2 regions of the Mesorhizobium sp. CA16 genome follow, and region 2 is predicted to be linked to the other one. Evidence: predicted binding sites of a transcription regulator. Region 2 holds the regulator's gene; the other holds the start of a gene.

Region 1 (9,672 bases), on a different contig from region 2:
GAGCGGCAAAGGCAGCGGCGTCATGTCGTAGACGGTGCCGTTGCGGTGCTTGTAGGCGATGTTTCCCGTCTTGAGGTCGACGCCGGCGACATAGCCCCAGGGCGGCGCCTGGCAGGGAATGCCGAGCGGCGACAGGAACGGTCCCATCACCACCGCGTAAGGCGCGCCTTCATTGCGGTTCAGCCCCTGCTCGCTGCCCTTGGTGTCGCCCGGCGGCGGCACGTCCGCGCGCGGGATGAGCTTCGAGGTGAAGGCGAGGTAGGTCGGCATGCCGAACATCACCTGCCGCACCGGATCGACCGCGACGCCGCCCCAGTTGAAGACGCCGAAATTGCCGGGATAGATCAGGGAGCCCTGCAGCGAGGGCGGCGTGTAGCGTCCCTCATAGCGCAGCTTCTTCAATTCGATCCGGCACGCCAGCTGGTCGAACATGGTGATGCCCCACATGTCGGCGCCGGTCAGCGGCTTGGGATTGAAGGACAGGTCCGAGGCCGGCTGCGTCGGCGAGGCATGATCGCCCTCGATCGCGCCGCCGGGCGCCGGCACGTCTTTCACCGGGATGATCGGCTCGCCGGTGCGCCGGTCGAGCACGTAGAGATCGCCCTGCTTGGTCGGCCCGACCAGCGCCGGGACGACGCCGTTCGCGGTGGTGATGTCGATCAAAGACGGCTGCGCCGGCACGTCCATGTCCCACAGATCGTGATGCACGGTCTGCCGCACCCAGCGCAATTGCCCGGTGTTGAGATCGAGTGCGGTGATCGAGGAGGAGAATTTCTCGACAGTGGCGCTGCGGCCCATGCCGAGCTGGTCCGGCGTCTGGTTGCCGAGCGGAACGTAGAGCAGTCCCAGCTTCTCGTCGGCGCTCGCCGTCGACCACATGTTGGGCGAGTTGTGAGTGTAGGTTTGCCCGGCGGGCAGCGGCGTCGTCACGTCCGGATTGCCGGAATCCCAATTCCATAGGAGCGCGCCGGTGCCGGCGTCGAAGGCGCGGATGACGCCGGACGGTTCCTCGGTCGAATAATTGTCGTTGACCGCGCCGCCGACGATGATCTTGCCGGCGACGATCAGTGGCGCCGACGTCGAATAGTAATAGCCCGACTTCGGATAGGGCATGTTGGCCATCAGGTTCAGCGTGCCGCCGTCGGCGAAGGACGGACACACCTGCCCGTTCGCGGCGTCGAGCGCGATCAGCCGGGCGTCGGAGGTCGGCAGATAGATGCGCGCGGCGCAAGGCTGGCCGGCGGCGATCTTGGCATCGGCATAATAGGACACGCCGCGGCAGGTCTGGTGCTGGCGGTTGGGGTCGAGCTTGATCTTCGGATCGTAGCGCCACTTCTCCTTGCCGCTCGCGGCATCGATGGCGATGGCGAAATTATGCGGCGTGCAAATGAACAGCGCATCGCCGATCTTCAGCGGCGTCACCTGATAGGTCGTCTCGCCGATATCGTCGGGGCCTTTCACGTCGCCGGTGCGATAGGTCCAGGCCGGCTGCAGCTTGGCGACGTTGTCCGGCGTGATCTGGTCGAGCGGCGAATAGCGCTGGCCGAAGGGCGTGCGGCCGTAGAACTGCCACTCGCCGGCCGGGATGTCGCCGCCGAGATTGGCGGCCGTCGCCGCCTTTTCGGTGCCGAGCGTGCCGCCGATATCCATGGGATCGGCGGTCATCGAATAACCGGCGACCGCGAGCGAGGCGAGCACGGCCAGGATCAGCGGCGCGCGTCCGTCCGGCCCCCGCAGCCCCCGCCTTGCCCACGGCGTCAAAAGCCACAAGGCGATGAGCACGATGACGCCGCCGCGCGGGCCGAGCTGCCACCAGTCGAAGCCGATTTCCCACACTGCCCAGCATAAAGTGGCAAGCACGAACAGCGCGTAGAGCCAGAGCGAAGTCGACCGGCGCCTGAAAAGCAGCCAGGCGGTGATCAGGAAGATCAGGCCGGCGATCAGGTAGTACCAACTGCCGCCCAGCGCGATGAGCCAGATGCCGCCGCCGCCGAGAATGAGACCGATGAGGAAGAGGACGAGCGAGGTGATGGTGACAGCCAAGACGGTGCTCCTTCGACTGTTGCGCCTTTGCGGCCGCTCTGAGGCGACGGCGCGCCGTCCCTGCCCTGCCGGCAGCTTTCCCTCGCTCGCTCCGGCTGTCAAGTTGGGGGCAGACACGCGAAACTAGAACAAAACGTAGACAGTTCTGGTCTTTCGCTGCCGAATCACTACATTCGGGGGCGATGTCGGGCTTTTCCGAGGACATGCCTTTTTTTGATGAACCGAATGCGCGGCCGGCAGCGGCTCCATCCGGCATAGCCGCGCGCGCCATGGCGGCGCGCAGCGGCCAGAACGGCGTGCCCGATTATCTCAAGGGCCTGAACCCGGAGCAGCGCCTCGCCGTCGAAACGACCGAGGGCCCGGTTCTGGTGCTTGCCGGCGCGGGCACCGGCAAGACGCGGGTGCTCACCACGCGCATCGCTCACATCCTTGCCACCGGCAGGGCCTTCCCCTCGCAGATCCTGGCCGTCACCTTCACCAACAAGGCCGCGCGCGAGATGAAGCAGCGCATCGGCATCCTGATCGGCGAAGGCAATGTCGAGGGCATGCCGTGGCTCGGCACCTTCCACTCGATCGGCGTGAAGCTGCTTCGGCGCCACGCCGAGCTTGCCGGGCTGAAATCGGACTTCACCATTCTCGACACCGACGACGTGGTGCGGCTGATCAAGCAGTTGATCCAGGCCGAAGGGCTGGACGACAAGCGCTGGCCGGCCAAGACCTTCGCCCAGATGCTCGACAACTGGAAGAACAAGGGCCTTGGCCCCGACGAAATAGCGGAAGGCGATGCGCGCAGCTTCGGCAACGGCAAGGGCCGCCAGCTCTACAAGGCCTACCAGGAACGGCTGCAGACGCTGAACTCCTGCGACTTCGGCGACCTGCTCTATCACCCGATCCGCATCTTCCGCGCCTATCCGGACGTGCTGAAGGACTACCACCGCAAGTTCAAATACATCCTCGTCGACGAATACCAGGACACCAACACCGCGCAGTATATGTGGCTAAGGCTGTTTGCGCAGAGGCCGCATTCTGGGCGCAGCCCATCGGCCGAAGGCCGCAAGCCCGACCGGGCGTCGGCCGGCCAGGCCGCCCCCGCGGAGGCCAGCGAGCGAAGCGAGCGCGCGGCCGTGAGCGAGAACAAAGTCAACATCTGCTGCGTCGGCGACGACGACCAGTCGATCTATGGCTGGCGCGGCGCCGAGGTCGACAACATCCTGCGCTTCGACAAGGATTTCCCGGGCGCCACCATCATCCGGCTGGAGCGCAACTACCGGTCCACCGCGCATATTCTGGGCGCGGCCTCCCACCTCATCGCCCACAATGAGGGCCGCTTCGGCAAGACGCTGTTCACCGACCGCGACGACCCCGAGGACGACAAGGTGCATGTCCACGCCGCCTGGGACTCGGAGGAAGAGGCCCGCGCCATTGGCGACGCCATCGAGGCCTATCAGCGCCAGAAGCATAATCTCAACGACATGGCGATCCTGGTGCGCGCCTCCTTCCAGATGCGTGCCTTCGAAGACCGCTTCATCACGCTTGGCTTGAACTACCGCGTCATCGGCGGCCCGCGCTTCTACGAGCGCCTGGAAATCCGCGATGCATTGGCCTTCTTCCGGGTCGTCGCCAATAGCGGCGACGACCTCGCCTTCGAGCGCATCGTCAACGTGCCGAAGCGCGGGCTCGGCGAAGCCACCATCCGTCAGATCCACGACACGGCCCGCGCCATGCGCATCCCGATGCTGGAGGCCGCCGCGACGCTTGCCGAAAGCGACGAGCTGAAGCCGAAGCCGCGTGCGGCGCTGCGCGAGGTCGCAGCCAATTTCGAGCGCTGGCAGAAGGCGCTGGAAACCACCCCGCACACCGAGCTCGCCGAGACTATCCTGGAGGAGAGCGGCTACACCGACATGTGGAAGAACGACCGTTCGGCGGATTCGCCCGGGCGGCTGGAAAACCTCAAGGAACTGATCCGCTCCATGGAGGAGTATGAATCGCTGCGTTCCTTCCTCGAGCATGTCGCGCTGGTGATGGAGGCCGAGCAGGGCGAGTCGCAAGATGCGGTCTCGATCATGACGCTGCATTCTGCCAAGGGCCTCGAATTCGAGACCGTGTTCCTGCCTGGTTGGGAGGAAGGCCTGTTCCCGCACCAGCGCGCGCTGGACGAAGGCGGACGCTCCGGCCTCGAGGAAGAGCGCCGGCTCGCCTATGTCGGCCTGACGCGGGCGAAAAAGAACCTGCATATCTGGTTCGTCTCCAACCGCCAGATTCACGGCCTGTGGCAATCGACGATCCCGTCGCGCTTCGTCGACGAATTGCCCGAAACCCATATCGATATCGCCGACAGCGGCAACAGCTACGGCGGCTACGGCAACCCCTATGGCGGCGGCTCGTTTGCTTCCGGCCGCGGCGGCGGACGACAGAACCCCTACGGCGCCTCGCGCTTCGACAATATCGGCGCCAAGGACCAGGGCAGCTTCTCCAACACCTATGCGACGCCCGGCTGGCAGCGCGCGCAGGCGAACCGCACCGAGGCGACCGACCGCAACTGGGGCACGCGCTCCGGCCACCAGGTCGAGCGTATCGGCTATGGCGAGACCGATTCAGGCTATGGCGCCGGCCGCACCAGCGTGAAAGGCCGCACCATCGAGGGCGAGCTGGTCGCCAAATCCGTCGCCGACACGCCATCCGCCTTCAATGTCGGCGACCGCGTCTTCCACCAGAAATTCGGCAATGGCAACATCGCCGCGATCGACGGCAACAAGCTCACCATCGACTTCGACAAGGCCGGCCAGAAACGCGTGCTGGACGGGTTTGTCGCACCGGTGTGACCGGCCTCCTCACCTATACCTTGCTTGGTTCCACTTATGGCCGAGCAGCGACAGGATGATGATCAGCCCGTTGAAGAACTGCACGTAAAAGCCGCTCAGGCCCGCCGCCACCACGCCGGTCTGGATGAACGACACCGTAACTGCGCCGATCGCGCCGCCGACCACGGTGCCGATGCCGCCCCAGGTCGGCGTGCCGCCGACGAACACCGAAGCCAGCACGGGCAGCAGATAGCCGTCGCCTGCCGTCGGCCACCAGGTGAAATTGATCATCACCGAGAAGGTGCCGGCGATCGCCGCGCCGATGCCGACGAAGACAAACACCTTCACCCGGACCCATTTGACGTCGATGCCCATCTGTCTTGCGCTGTCGGGATTGTCGCCGACCACTTTCACCTGCGCGCCGAAACGATGCCGGTTGTAGAGCAGCGCCGAGAACACCACGAAGGCGATCGCCCAGAATATCTGCACCGGGATGCCCCAGACCTGGCTGGAGAAGATCTTGTAGGCCGAGCTGTCGGCAAGGCCGGTCAGCGCCGTCGACCTGCCTTCGTTGATGATCTGGATCAGGCCGCGCAGCAGGAAGTTCATGCCGAGCGTGGCGATCAGCGACGACAGGCCGCCATAGACGACCAGCGAGCCGACCAGGAAGCCGAGCAGCGTGCCGGTGACGAGCGCCGCCGCGATGCCGATAAACGGATCGTAGCCGGCCTGCACCACCAGCGCGAAGACCCAGGAGGCAAAGCCCATTGTCGCCGGAAATGACAGGTCGATCTCGCCGCAGGTGACGACGAAGACCAGCGGCACCACCACGAATAGCGCCACGGGAAGCGTCGTCAGCACCGAGCTGTAGAGATACCAGGTGGTGAAGACGGTCGGGTTGGCGATGATGAACACCGCCATCATGACGATGAACACGGCAAGTGTGCCCAGCGATGCGCGATTGTCGATGACGAAGCCGCGCAGCCAGTGATTGGACGGATGGCTCCATTCCTTGGCTGGCTTCCTGGCTACCTGGCCGCCTGTTCTTCCCAGAGGAGTTTGCAGATCGGGTTCCATCGCGTTACTCATTGCGCTCCCTGCTCCGCGCCTTCGTGCAGTCCCGGCAATCCGCCGGGGTGTGCTACGTCTTCCATGAAGTTGATGAGGTCTTCTGCCGACTTGACCTCGTTGCGGTCGGCCGCGAGCGCCACCTTGCCGCGGTCGAGCACGACGAAGCGGTCGGCGATGTCGAAGACATGGTGGATGTTGTGCCCGATGAACAGGATCGAGCGGCCGCTCGCCCGCACCTGGCGCACGAAATGGAAGACCTTGGCGGTCTCGGTCAGCGACAGGGCCGTGGTCGGCTCGTCGAGGATGATCAGTTCCGCCTGCTTGTAGATGGCGCGTGCGATCGCCACGCCCTGGCGTTCGCCGCCGGAAAGCTGGCCGACGATCGAGTGCGGCGTGAACACCTTCGAGGTGAAGCCGATCTCGCGCATCAGCCTGCTCGCCTCCTCGATCTCCTTGTCGACCTTCAGCCAGCCCATGAAGCTGGTCAGTTCGCGGCCCATGAAGATGTTGCGCACGATCGTCTGCTGCACGGCCAGCGCGCGGTCCTGGAACACCGTCTCGATGCCGGCGTCGCGCGAGCGCGCCGCGCTCCACCCGGTGACCGGCTTGTCGCGCACCAGGATCTCGCCGCTGGTCGGCTTGACCACGCCGGACAGGATCTTAATCAGCGTCGACTTGCCGGCGCCGTTGTCACCAATCAGGCCGACCACCTCGCCGCGGTCGACGCTGAGGTTGACCCCGCCCAGCGCATAGACCTGGCCGTAGGATTTCTTGATGTCGCGCAGTTCGATGATGCGTTCGCCCATGCGATCCTCGCTGGAATTGTCTGTCTGCCGGTCATCTCGCCGGCCGGGCAATAATCCCGGCCGGCGGCTTGGGAGGTCAACGCAATGCCTGCTTGGCGAGCTCTGAGACGATCTCGTAGTTCTGCGGCGTGACGAAGCCGGCGCCGGTGTCGACATTCATCGGCGCCAGCCCCAGCACCACCTGCTGGCAGAGGCTGAGAACCGGCAGATAGCCCTGCAGGAACGGCTGCTGGTCGGCCGTCAGCTGCACCCAGCCGCCCTTGAAGCCTTCGACGATCTGCGGACTGGTGTCGAAGCCGAAGTTGAAGATGTCGCCGGGCTTGCGGCCTGCCGCCTGCATATAGGTGGCGACATTGCCGAGCATCTGGCCGCCGGGGTAGCCGACCGCCTTGACGTCGGGGTGGTTGAGCAGCGCCGCGGTGATCACCGGAATGGCGAGGTTGGGATCCGACGCCCATTCGCCGCTCGGCGGTGAGGACAACTGGATCACCTCGACGCCGGCTTCTTTCAGGGCCGCCACCGTGCCGCGCTCGCGCGCGCCGCGATTCTCGTTCTCGAACGGGCCGATCATGATCGCCTTGTCGCCCGCCTTGAGCTTGCCGAGCTTGAACGCCTCGGCGCCGAGCGCGCGGCCTTGCTGTTCCTGCTGCGCGCCGACATAGCCGCCGCCGAACGCCGCCACCACTTTCGGCACCGGCACGTTCTGGTACATCATCTTGATGCCGTCCTTATGCGCCTGTTCGGCCAAAGGCATGATCGCGGCATCGCCCGGATGGCCCATCATGGCGATGCCCTGCGGCTTGACCGCGACCGCCTCGCGCAATTGCTGCACCATCTTCTCGACGTCCCACTGCGAGAAGATGTAGTCGACCTTCGGCCCGAGATCGGCCGCCGCCTGCTTGGCGCCATTATAGACGATGGTGCCGAAGGCGTCGCCCTCGGCGCCACCGACGAAGAAGCGGATGTGTACGTCCTTGCACCATTGCGCGTCGAGCGCGTGCGCCGGCAAGGCAGAGATCGAGGCGCAGAGCGCCGTGGCAGCCGCCACGACGGTCGAGCGCAGAACAGTCCTTCTGGTCGTCATGCACGTTCCTCCCTTTTAGATCCCTCCCGATGGAGGGTTTCGAATTGATCTGCGTCCTCGGTCGGCCGGCTCCTCCCGCCGGCCAATCCTCACATCGAATCTGGCCTCAAGCCGGATTGGGCACGTAGCTGTTCCCTCCCCGGCATTGCTTCAGATAGTCGAGCGCGCGCGCCTGTCCGGTGATCTCGAGGTCGCCGCGATAGACCGGATCGTGCCAGCCCTCGATGTCGATGGCGCCCTTGTAGCCGGCCAGCCGCAACTCGCTGATCACCCGCGTCCAGTCGCTGTCGCCGAAGCCTGGCGTGCGCATCTGCACGAAAGGCAGTCGGCCGAACACGCCATGCTCGCGGATGACGTCCCAGCGCACCGTCGCGTCCTTGCCGTGGACATGGAAGATGCGCGGCGCCCATTTGCGGATCTGCGGGATCGGATCGATCAGGTAGACCAGCTGATGGCAGGGTTCCCATTCCAGCCCGAGATTGTCATTTGGCAATTCGTTGAACATCAGCTCCCAGGCATCGGGATTGTGAGCGATGTTCCAGTCGCCGCTCGCCCAGTTGCCGTCCATGGCGCAATTCTCGAAAGCGATGCGCACGCCCTTGTCGGCGGCACGCCTGGCCAGCGGGCCCCACACCTCGCGGAAGCGCGGCAGGCTGTCGGTCAGCGGTCTGCCGCGGATGCGGCCGGTGAAGCCGCTCACCGTCGACGCCTCGAACAGATGCGCATTGTCGATCACCGTCTCCCAGGCCGCCAGCACACCGCGATCGACCTCTCCATTCTCGAGCGGGTTGCCGAACACCCCGATCGAGGACACGGTGACGTCAGCATCGCCGATCGCTTCGCGGATCTCGCTCGCCAGGCGCTTCAGGTCCTTGCCGCCCAGCGTCTGCCAGAAGAAGGGCTGGATGCTCTCGAAGCCGAGCGGCAGGATCTGCCTGACATAGGCGGCCGGATCTTCGAGATTGGCCCGCACCATGGTGCCGATCCTGATGTCGAGAAGCGGGTTTGCCAACATTATGCTTCCTTGGCGATTGTCACGCGCCGTCCGCTCTCCGCGCTCTCGATGGCGCCGAAGACCATGGCCAGGCTCTTGATGTTGTCGGCGCCGCGCGTCTCCGGCTCGGCGCCGGTCTCGATCGCGTGCATGAAATCCCGGATGATGCCGAGATGGCCGTCGACGCGGTCGGCGGGATCGAGCGGCGGCACTTCGATGGGCTGGGTCTTGTCGATGATCCCGTCGCGGCCGGACGCAATCACCTCCGCCTTCAGCCCGTCGTGGCCATCCCACAAGAGGCTGCCGCGCTCGGCGACGATGCGCCAGCTTCCCTCCCAGCTCGTGCGGAAACCGTCGGCGCACCAGGAGCCGGCATAGGTGAAGATCTTGCCGCCGCCAAGGTCGAAGACGGCGCTGGCCGACGACCCCTGCCTGTACCAGGAATTCACGGGTTCCCATTCCTGGCAATAGACGCTGGCCGGCTCGCCGGCGACCATGTAACGCGCGGCATCGAACGTGTGGATCGCCATGTCGAGCAAGAGCACATGGGCCATCTCCTCGCGAAAACCGCCGAAATGCGGCGCGACGAAGAAGTCTGCATGGATGCTGGTCGGCTTGCCGATGGCGCCGGAATCCAGGAAGCGCCTGATGCGCCTGACATTGGCGACATAGCGGCGGTTCTGGACGACGGCGTGGATGCGCCCCGCGCGGCGAGCTGCCTCGACGATGGCGCGCGCATTGTCCGGGCTGTCGGCCAGCGGCTTCTCGGTGAGCAGATGGCAGTTGTGCGCGAAGGCCGAAAGCGCGACCTCGCGACGGGCGGCGGGAACCACGACGTCGAACACGGCATCGGGCTTGGTCTGGTCGAGGACG
Region 2 (9,672 bases):
CAGGAAGTTGGCCGCGAAGCCGAGATCGTTCTTCGGGTAAATGAAGGGTTGGCCAATATGGTACTTATAGGCCATCGCCGCGATCGTCGGCATCTTGGCGATCAGGCGCATCGAGGCGACCATGCGCTGATAGGGGTCCGAGATGTCGGTCGAGTCGTGATAGAAGGCCGACAGCGCGCCGACCACGCCGCACATCACCGCCATCGGATGCGCGTCGCGGCGGAAGCCGGTGAAGAAGCGCGACATCTGCTCATGCACCATCGTGTGGCGCGTCACGCGATAATCGAAGTCGTCCTTCTGCGCCTTGGTCGGCAACTCGCCGTAGAGCAGCAGATAGCAGACCTCGAGGAAGTCGCCGTGCTCGGCGAGCTGATCGATCGGGAAGCCGCGATGCAGCAGGATGCCGGCATCGCCGTCGATGAAGGTGATCCCCGATTCGCAGCTCGCGGTGGAGGTGAAGCCGGGATCGTAAGTGAAGGCGCCGGTGGTGCTGTAGAGCGAACCGATGTCGATGACGTCCGGCCCGACCGTTCCGCTTCGCACCTTTAGTTCGTGCATCTTGCCGGCGAGCTCAAGCCTGGCGGCCGACTCGCGCTTTTTGCTGCCCGGTTCCGGTTTTGTCGCAGCTTCGCTCATTCTCAACTCCTTTTGTTCCTCATGCCGGCAAGGCAATTCCTGCAAACGACACGTCGAAGTCACCGGAATGCGCGAACTCGCCACCGCATTTTAGGAGGTGCGTGCCAGATTGGGCCAAGCCCAATGTTGCACTGCGAAACATACCTTTCAATGCCAATCTTCTTGGGCCAGCTCGCTCCTAATCGATTTGATCTCCAATGCGCGCCAGGCTTTCCTGACGGCCCAGCACGGCAAGCACGTCGAACACGCCGGGCGAGGTGGTGCGGCCGGTCAGCGCGGCTCTCAGGGGCTGCGCCACGGCGCCCAGCTTGTGCCCGCCGGCCTGCGCGAAGTCGCGGATCGAAGCCTCGGCCGAGGCGGCGTTCCAGTCGCCCTGAACAGAAGACAATGCACCATGCGCGCCGCGCAGAATCGCGCGCGCATCCGCGTTGAGCAAGCCCGCCGCCTTCTCGTCCAACGGCAACGGCCGCTCGACGAACAGGAACGCCGCGCCGTCGACCAGTTCCACAAGCGTCTTTGCCCGCTCCTTGAGGCCGGGCATGGCGGCAAGCAGTTGCGCCTTGCGCCGGTCATCGAGCTTTGCCGCGAGCGCCGGGCCGCCTTCGAGATAGGGCAAGGTGGCGACGAAGATGTCGAACAGCGCCCGGTCGTCCATCTTGCGCATATGGATGCCGTTCAGCGCCTCGAGCTTGGCGAAGTCGAAGCGGGCCGCGCCCTTGTTGACGTCGCCGATGTCGAACCAGGCGATCATGTCCTTAATCGACATCACCTCGTCGTCGCCATGGCTCCAGCCGAGCCTGGCCAGATAGTTGAGCAGAGCCTCGGGCAGGTAGCCCATGGCGCGATATGCCTCGACGCCGAGCGCGCCGTGCCGCTTCGACAGCTTGGCGCCGTCGGCGCCGTGGATCAGCGGGATGTGCGACATCGACGGCACATCCCAGCCCATGGCGTTGTAGATCACTGTCTGGCGCGCGGCATTGGTCAGGTGATCGTCGCCGCGGATGATGTGGGTGACGCCCATGTCGTGATCGTCGACGACGACGGCATGCATGTAGGTTGGGACGCCATCGGAGCGCAGGATGATGAAGTCGTCGAGATCCTTGTTGGGGAAGCGCACCTCGCCCTGCACGCGGTCGTTGACGATCGTCACGCCCTCGGTCGGTGCCTTGATGCGGATCGCGCCCTTGACGCCTGCGGGCGCCTCGGATGGGCCGCGGTCGCGCCAATGGCCGTTGTAACGCGGCGGCAGGCCCTTGGCACGTGCGGCCTCGCGCATCGCCTCCAGCTCCGCCGGCGTCTCATAGCTGTAATAAGCCTTGCCCATGCGCACGAGCTGCTCCGCCACTTCGCGGTGACGCGGCGCGCGCTCGAACTGCGAGACGGCTTCGCCATCCCAGGAGAGGCCAAGCCAGGTCAGCCCGTCGAGAATGGCAGCCGTAGCGGCTTCGGTGGAGCGCTCGCGATCGGTATCCTCGATGCGCAGCAGCATCGTGCCGCCGGTGTGCTTGGCATAGAGCCAGTTGAACAGCGCCGTGCGCGCCCCGCCGATATGCAGGTAGCCTGTAGGCGAGGGGGCAAAACGGGTGACGACCTTGTCGGACATGGAACTCTCGAGGAAGCGCTGAAAAATGCATGTTTCGCGCAGACTTCCACGCGACCGGCGTTCATGTAGCATAGGCGGTCTGGGGCGCAAGGGGCAGACCCGATGGCTGGACGTGGCCGGGGCGTGAGGGAGGGCGGGGAAACGACAGCTGGCGTCAGCGAGCGCCTGATGTTTGCCCATGCCGCGCCTGCGGAAGAAGCGCCGGTTTCGCTTCCGGAACTCCGTCTACCAGCCGGGCTTCTGCCGCCCGGTGCCGGTGCGCTTCAGCCAGCCTCGTCAATAGACACCGTAGGCCGAATCCGCAAACAGCTTGGCCGCGCTTCGCTTCCTGCGTTGCGCCGAGGCATCGCCGTCGCCATGGAGATCGAGCTTGACCGTGGCGTGGGCTTCCTGCTGGTGCCGGTGTTCCTGGCAGCCGGCGTGATCTGTTACTTCTCGCTGAGCGCCGAGCCGGACCTCTACAGGCCGCTTGCGGCGGTCGCCCTGATGGCGGTCTGCGCGGCGGTCTCGCGTTCCCGGCACAGAACGCACCTTGTCTTCATGGCGGCGTTTTTCTGCGCCTTGGGCTTTCTTGCGGCCAAGGTGGAGACCTGGCGGATGGCGACCCCGATGCTGGGTTCCGAAATCCAGACACGGCTGACGGGCCGCCTCGTCACCGCCGAGGCGATGGCCAACGGCCGTGTCCGGCTCACCATAGATCTGATATCCACGGAGCGTCCGAAGCTGCGCTACGCGCCGGACCGCATCAGGCTGTCGGCGCGCAGGATCCCGTCCGACATGTCGGCCGGGTCGATGCTGACCGGCTATGCCAAGCTGCTGCCGCCGACAGGTCCTGTTCGGCCGGACAGCTACGACTTTTCCTTCGACAGCTATTTTGCCGGCATAGGCGCCAGCGGCTTTTTCCTGGGCTATCCGAAACTTGTCGCGCCGACCCCGAGTGCGCCAACGGAGGTGCCGTTTGGCGCGCGCGTGGCATCGGCCATAGAAAATGCTCGCGAGGGGATTGCCGACCACATCAGGAGCAGCATCGGCGGTTCCGAGGGCGAGATCGCGGCGGCGCTGATCGTCGGCGTTCGTGCTGGCATTCCGGAAGCCATCAACGAGTCGATGCGACGGACCGGCATCTACCACATCATTTCGATCTCCGGCCTGCATATGGCGCTGGTCGCCGGCACGATCATGGTGCTTTTGCGCGGCGCCTTCGCGCTGTTTCCGGACTTCTCGTCGCGCCGGCCGGTGAAGAAATATGCCGCTGGCATCGCGCTGGCGTCGATCGCCGCCTATCTCGTGATCTCCGGCATCGTGGTGGCGGCCGAGCGAAGCTTCATCATGCTTGGCGTGATGCTGGTCGCCGTGCTTTTCGACCGCGCGGCGCTGACCATGCGCAACCTGGCGATCTCTGCCATCGCCGTCATCCTGGTCTCGCCGCATGAAGTGGTCGGCCCGAGCTTCCAGATGTCCTTCGCCGCCACCGCCGCCCTGGTCGGCGCCTATGCCGGCTTTGCCGACTATCGCGCCGGCAAAACGACCGCGCCGCCGGCAAAGCGTTCGTTTCTCGGGTTCTTATCGCGAAAACTGGCGATTGGAGCGGGTGGCGCCGCCGTGACGTCGCTCATCGCGGGCAGCGCAACATTGTTGTTTGCCATCTGGCACTTCCAGCGGGTGTCGCCGCTCAGCCTGCTGGCCAATCTGGCGGTCATGCCGATCGTCTCATTGGTCGTCATGCCGTTCGCCGTGCTGAGCGCGCTGGCCATGCCCTTCGGCTTAGACGGTCCCTTCCTCTTTGTCATGGGCAAAGGCCTGACGGCGATGATCGCCATTTCGGCATGGATTTCCGAGCGCTCACCGGTCGACGCCGTGGGGCTGATCTCGATCCAGTCGGTGCTGCTGGCGACGGTCGCGCTGGTCATCGCGACCATGGCTACCACTTGGCTGAGGCTTGCCGCCGTACCTTTCGCGCTCGCTGCGCTGCTGGCCATTCCGCACGTCCGCACACCGGACGTGCTTATCTCGGAGGATGCGCATCTGGTGGCGATGCCGATCGGCGGCGGCGAGCTTGCCGTCAATCGCGAACGCTCCAACGAGTTCACCACCGACAACTGGAAACGGGCGCTGAAAGCCGAGGAGATCGTGCCGCCAGAAAGGTTCGCCAAAGATACGCTGGACATTGCCGATCCCGCCGACCTGCCGCCCGGCTCGCCCTTCTATTGCAGCGGCGATCTCTGCATCGGTCGGCATCCTTCCGGCGCGATCGTCGCGCTCGCCGAGACCCGCGACACCGCCCGGCCGGCCTGCGGCTTCGCCGACCTCATCGTCATCAACGACGCCACGGCCTATAACCCGTGCCGCGATCCGCGTGTGCTCGTCGTCACCAAGCGGCAGCTGGCGCGCGACGGCAGCGCCGCCGTTTTCTTCGATCCGCAATCGGCAACCGCGCGGCCAACCGTCCGCTACGCGGTCGTAGAACCATACCGACCCTGGCACGAGCAGCGGAAATACACGCGCGAGGCGAGGGGACTGGCGCCCTATAAGCAGCCGGAAAAACCAGCCGCCGCACCGGCCCAATAGATTGTCGTTCGGGCGAAGAAGGCCGGGCAGTTCTGCTCAGTAGCGGCGGATAAGTCCGACGAGCTTGCCCTGAACCTTGACCCGATCCGGTCCGAAGATCCGGGTCTCATAGGCCGGGTTGGCGGCCTCGAGCGCGATCGAGGCACCCTTGCGGCGGAAACGCTTAAGCGTCGCCTCCTCATCGTCGACCAGCGCCACCACGATCTCACCCGGGCTTGCCGTGTTCGCATTGCGGATGATGACGGTGTCGCCGTCGAAGATGCCGGCCTCGATCATCGAGTCGCCCTTGACCTCCAACGCGTAATGCTCGCCGCCCATGATCATGTCCGGCGGCACCGAGATCGAATGCGTCTGGTGCTGGATGGCGTCAATCGGCACGCCGGCGGCGATGCGGCCCATCACCGGAATGGATACGGCCGCCGCGGCCTCGTCGTCATTGCTTGGCGTCGGGGTGCGTGATGGAGTCGTCGGCTTGATCTGGCGACTGAGATTGCCTTGGCCGCCCTGGATGACGCTCGGCGAAAACTTCTTCGCGGCATTCAGGCCAGGCGCGATCGAGTCGGGCAGGCGCAGCACTTCCAGCGCGCGCGCCCGATTCGGCAGCCGGCGAATGAAGCCGCGTTCTTCCAGCGCCGTGATCAGCCGGTGGATGCCGGACTTGGAGGCAAGGTCGAGCGCCTCCTTCATCTCATCGAATGATGGAGGAATCCCGCTCTCCTTCAGGCGTTCATGGATGAACATCAGGAGTTCATGTTGTTTGCGCGTCAGCATCGGCGGCCCCCACGGGTTCTGAAACCAGAATCAGAAAAACAAACCCAGAACAAACACTATCTGTTCCAGTTGTGTTCCGCAACCGTTTAAAGTTTAGTGAATTTGTTAAGGCTGCCGAAACAATGTCGCATCCGGTGACGGCCGGCTGCCCCTCCTGGGGCAGCGGCATTGATTCCGCTCGATTTTGGAGTTCCCCTTAAGCTGAAATACAACGCGACACGATCACGAAGCCGTGGTTGGGATCACGTCGGCTCGTACCGTAAGCGCGTGGCACCGTGAACGAAACGAACCCAAAATGCCAACCTTGGCGAAGTTCCGATCCGCAGTCTTCGCCGTCTATGGACCAGCTAACATAGGACCAAAGGTTCTTGCCCTGTCGCCGAGGGTGGTGAGACAACCCCCTTGGCCAGATCGAAATGGAGGCGGCAGCACAATGAGGGGAATTCCTGATCTCGCCGAAGTCGAGGCGATGGATGCCGCGGATCCGCTGCGCGCGACGCGCGATCGCTTCGTCTTGCCGGAAGGCGTCCTATATCTCGACGGCAATTCGCTGGGCGCTGCTTCGATCGACGCCTTCAGCGAGATCGAGACTGCCACGAGGCAGGAATGGGCGCGGGATCTCATCCGCGCCTGGAACACCGCCGGCTGGTTCGATATGCCCATCGAGCTAGGTGACCAGCTAGGACGGCTGATCGGCGCGAAACCCGGCCAGACGGTCGTTTGCGACACGACTTCGATCAATATCTACAAGGTCCTGCATGCGGCACTTGCAATGCGGCCCGAGCGTTCGGTGATTGTTGCCGAGGGCGACAGCTTTCCGACCGACCTCTACATGGCGGAAGGGGTCGCATCGACGCGGTCCGGCACGGTGCTGCGGCTCGAATGCGCAGATGCCCCGACGATTGAGGAACTGGTTGACGATCGCGTCGCGGTCATCCTGGTCAACCACGTCAACTACAAATCCGGCCGGCTGCGCGACATGGCGGCGCTCACCCGCAAGGCTCATGAAGCCGGTGCGCTGATCGTCTGGGACCTCTGCCACACGGCGGGTGCGCTGCCGGTGGATCTCGACGGCTCGAATGCCGATTTCGCCATCGGCTGCACCTACAAGTATCTCAATGGCGGGCCGGGCTCGCCAGCCTTCATCTACGCCGCGAACCGCCATCACCGCGACATTCGCCAGCCGCTCAGCGGCTGGTGGGGCCATGCCCGGCCTTTCGCGTTCGAGCAGGGCTACGCTGCGGGCACGGGCATCCGGCGGTTCCTGTGCGGAACGCAGCCGGTGCTGTCGATGCGCGCGCTGAAAGGGGCGCTGGATCTCTGGAACGATGTCGACATGAGGGCCGTGCGGAGAAAAAGCGTCGCGCTGACGGACCTGTTCATCCGGCTTGTCGAGGCCAGATGCGGCGGCTTCGGTCTTGAGCTGGAGAGCCCGCGCTCAGGCGCCGAGCGCGGCAGCCAGGTCTCGTTCGCACATCCGCATGGCTACCAGGTGATGCGTGCCTTAATCGAGCGCGGCGTGATCGGCGATTTCCGCGCGCCATCCACCATTCGTTTCGGCTTCACGCCGCTTTATGTCGGCTACCGCGATGTCTGGAATGCAGTCGAGGTGCTGCAGGACATCCTGCGCACTGGCGTCTGGCAAGACGCGCGCTTTGCCGTCAAAACAACCGTTACCTGACTTTAAATCGGCGATGCCGAACAAATGATCTGATCGCGGAGATACCGTTGCTGGGACATCGTATTGTCGACTGGGATGACGCTTATGCAAATGGCGCCAATATCGCCGGCGGCGACCGCTGGCCGGCGGCGTGGGATGGGCCGGCGCGGGCATTCCGCGAAAGGCTGCAGTCAGAGGGCAGGGCGCGGCTCGATGTTATCTACGGCGAAGCGCCGCGCAATCGCTTCGACCTGTTTCTCCCGTCTGCGGCGCCAAAGGGGCTCGTTGTGTTCATCCACGGCGGCTATTGGATGGAGTCGGACAAGAGCTCCTGGTCGCATCTGGCTGGAGGCGCGCTCGGCCGCGGCTTTGCCGTCGCCATGCCCTCCTACACGCTGTGCCCGCAGACCAGGATCAGCGGCATAGTCGGCGAGGCCGCGGCAGCGATCGAGAAGGCGGCGGCCATGGTCGATGGTCCGCTGATGCTGACCGGGCACTCGGCCGGCGGGCATCTCGCGAGCCGAATGGTGACCACGGTCTCACCGCTATCATCCGATGTGGCGCGGCGCATACGCAAGGTCGTTTCGATTTCAGGCCTGCACGACCTTCGGCCGCTGATGTTCACAGCGCTGAACGAGACCCTGAACATCGACGAGCCGGAAGCGCGGAGCGAAAGCCCGGCATTGTTGCGGCCTCGACAGGGAGCCTGCATCACCTGCTGGGCCGGCGGCGGCGAGCGTGCGGAATTCCTGCGCCAGAGCGCGTTGCTCGCCAACATCTGGACCGGGCTCGGCGCCTCCACCCGTTCAGTGGTCGAGCCGGACCGACATCATTTCAACATTGTCGATGGCCTCGCCGACCCGGATCATCCCCTGACCCGTACGCTGGTGGACGAATAAGGGTTACGATCGACTTCGTCGACGTATCAGGATCGACTTCGTCGACGCCTAGCGCAGCATGAGCACGCTGCATTCAGCGCCGGCTTCCGCCGCCGGCGCAAAGGGCTCGCGCACGATCAGGCCGTTGGCGTCGGCGAGCATCCGCAGCATCGAGGAGTCCTGGATTCCGAAAGGTATCGCGACCAAGGTGCCGGCGTCCTCGCGCACGACGGCGCGCACATAGTCCTGCCTAAGGTCGTTGGCCCGCATCGCGGTGCCAAGCCGGGCCGTTCGCATATCCTGATGGTGATCGCGGCCACCGAGCCGGGCAAGCAGCGGTTTCAGGAAGAGTTGCGAGCAGACAATGCTTGCCACCGGATTGCCGGGCAGGCCGATGCAGCGGATATGGCCAAGCCGGCCAAACATCAGTGGTTTGCCGGGGCGCATGGCGATTTTCCAGAAATCGAGCTGCATGCCTTCGCCGGTCAGCACGCTATGGACGAGGTCGTGGTCGCCGACCGAGGCGCCGCCGAGCGTGACGATGACATCGGCGTCCGCCTCGACCGCTTTCCGGACCAGCGCGGCAATCGCCTCCTGGCGGTCGGCGGCGATGCCGAGATCGAGCGCGAGCGCGCCGACCGACTGGGCGGCGGCTCCAACGCCGTAGGCATTCGACGAAATGATCTGGCCGGGGCCGAGCGCGCTGCCCGGGGGCAGCAATTCGTCGCCGGTGGCGATGATCGCGACCAGCGGCCGGCGCACGACGTTCAGGGCTGGGTGGTTGGCCGAGGCCGCCAGCGAAAGGGCCGCCGCATCGAGAACGCGGCCCTTTTCGAGCAGCACGTCGCCCTGGCCGAAGTCGAGCCCGCGGCGACGCACATTGCGTCCTTCCGCGGTCGGCTCCGTCACTTCGATCCTGCCATTGCAGAGATCGCGGACGTTTTCCTGGATGACGACCGTGTCGGCGCCCTCCGGCAACGGCGCTCCGGTGAAGATGCGCACGGCCTGGCCTTCCCCGACGGTTCCGGAGAAACCGCGCCCGGCAGGCGCCATGCCGATGACCTCGAGTAGCGCCGGCGCCGAGGCGACATCGGAGAAGCGCGCGGCATAGCCGTCCATCGCGGAGGCATCGAAAGGTGGCTGCGTGCGCAGCGCGACCACCGGCTCGGCCAGCACCCGGCCCGCCGCGTCAGCCAGCGGAACGCGCTCGCCCGGCAGAGCCGTCACGCCGTCGAGCAGGCGTTCGAGCGCCTCGGTGACCGGGAGCAAGGCCATTATGAACCTGCCTTGTAGTCGCCTGATTTGCCGCCGGTCTTCTCGACCAGCCGGACGCCGGAAATCACCATCCCGCGGTCCGCTGCCTTGGCCATGTCGTAGATGGTGAGGCAGGCTACCGAAGCGGCGGTCAGCGCCTCCATCTCCACGCCCGTCTTGCCGGTGACGCGGGCGAGCGCGGTGACCTTGAGACCTGGCAAGGAATGGTCCGGCTCGATCTCGACGCCAACTTTGGTCAGAAGCAGCGGATGGCAGAGCGGGATCAGTTCGTGCGTCTTCTT

Evidence for each region. The regulator LexA, encoded in region 2, represses DNA repair genes until DNA is damaged. The targets are predictions, from matches to a motif close to TGTTCNNNNTGTGTTCNG.
Region 1: LB525_RS27900 (ATP-dependent helicase) is a predicted target of LexA. The motif match lies at 2,168-2,185, and genes of this name have one in related genera.

The regions. Positions count from the first base shown of each region.
Region 1 covers NZ_JAIUHP010000035.1:3,297-12,968, forward strand. The annotation lists gene LB525_RS27895 (glucose/quinate/shikimate family membrane-bound PQQ-dependent dehydrogenase) at 1-2,043, opposite strand, end outside; gene LB525_RS27900 (ATP-dependent helicase) at 2,226-4,865, shown strand; gene LB525_RS27905 (ABC transporter permease) at 4,875-5,933, opposite strand; gene LB525_RS27910 (ATP-binding cassette domain-containing protein) at 5,930-6,721, opposite strand; gene LB525_RS27915 (substrate-binding domain-containing protein) at 6,798-7,805, opposite strand; gene LB525_RS27920 (sugar phosphate isomerase/epimerase family protein) at 7,912-8,820, opposite strand; gene LB525_RS27925 (Gfo/Idh/MocA family protein) at 8,820-9,672, opposite strand, start outside.
Region 2 covers NZ_JAIUHP010000005.1:151,479-161,150, forward strand. The annotation lists gene gltA (citrate synthase) at 1-636, opposite strand, end outside; gene gltX (glutamate--tRNA ligase) at 815-2,239, opposite strand; gene LB525_RS10025 (ComEC/Rec2 family competence protein) at 2,342-4,807, shown strand; gene lexA (transcriptional repressor LexA) at 4,844-5,578, opposite strand; gene kynU (kynureninase) at 6,012-7,259, shown strand; gene LB525_RS10040 (alpha/beta hydrolase) at 7,307-8,137, shown strand; gene glp (gephyrin-like molybdotransferase Glp) at 8,186-9,391, opposite strand; gene moaC (cyclic pyranopterin monophosphate synthase MoaC) at 9,391-9,672, opposite strand, start outside.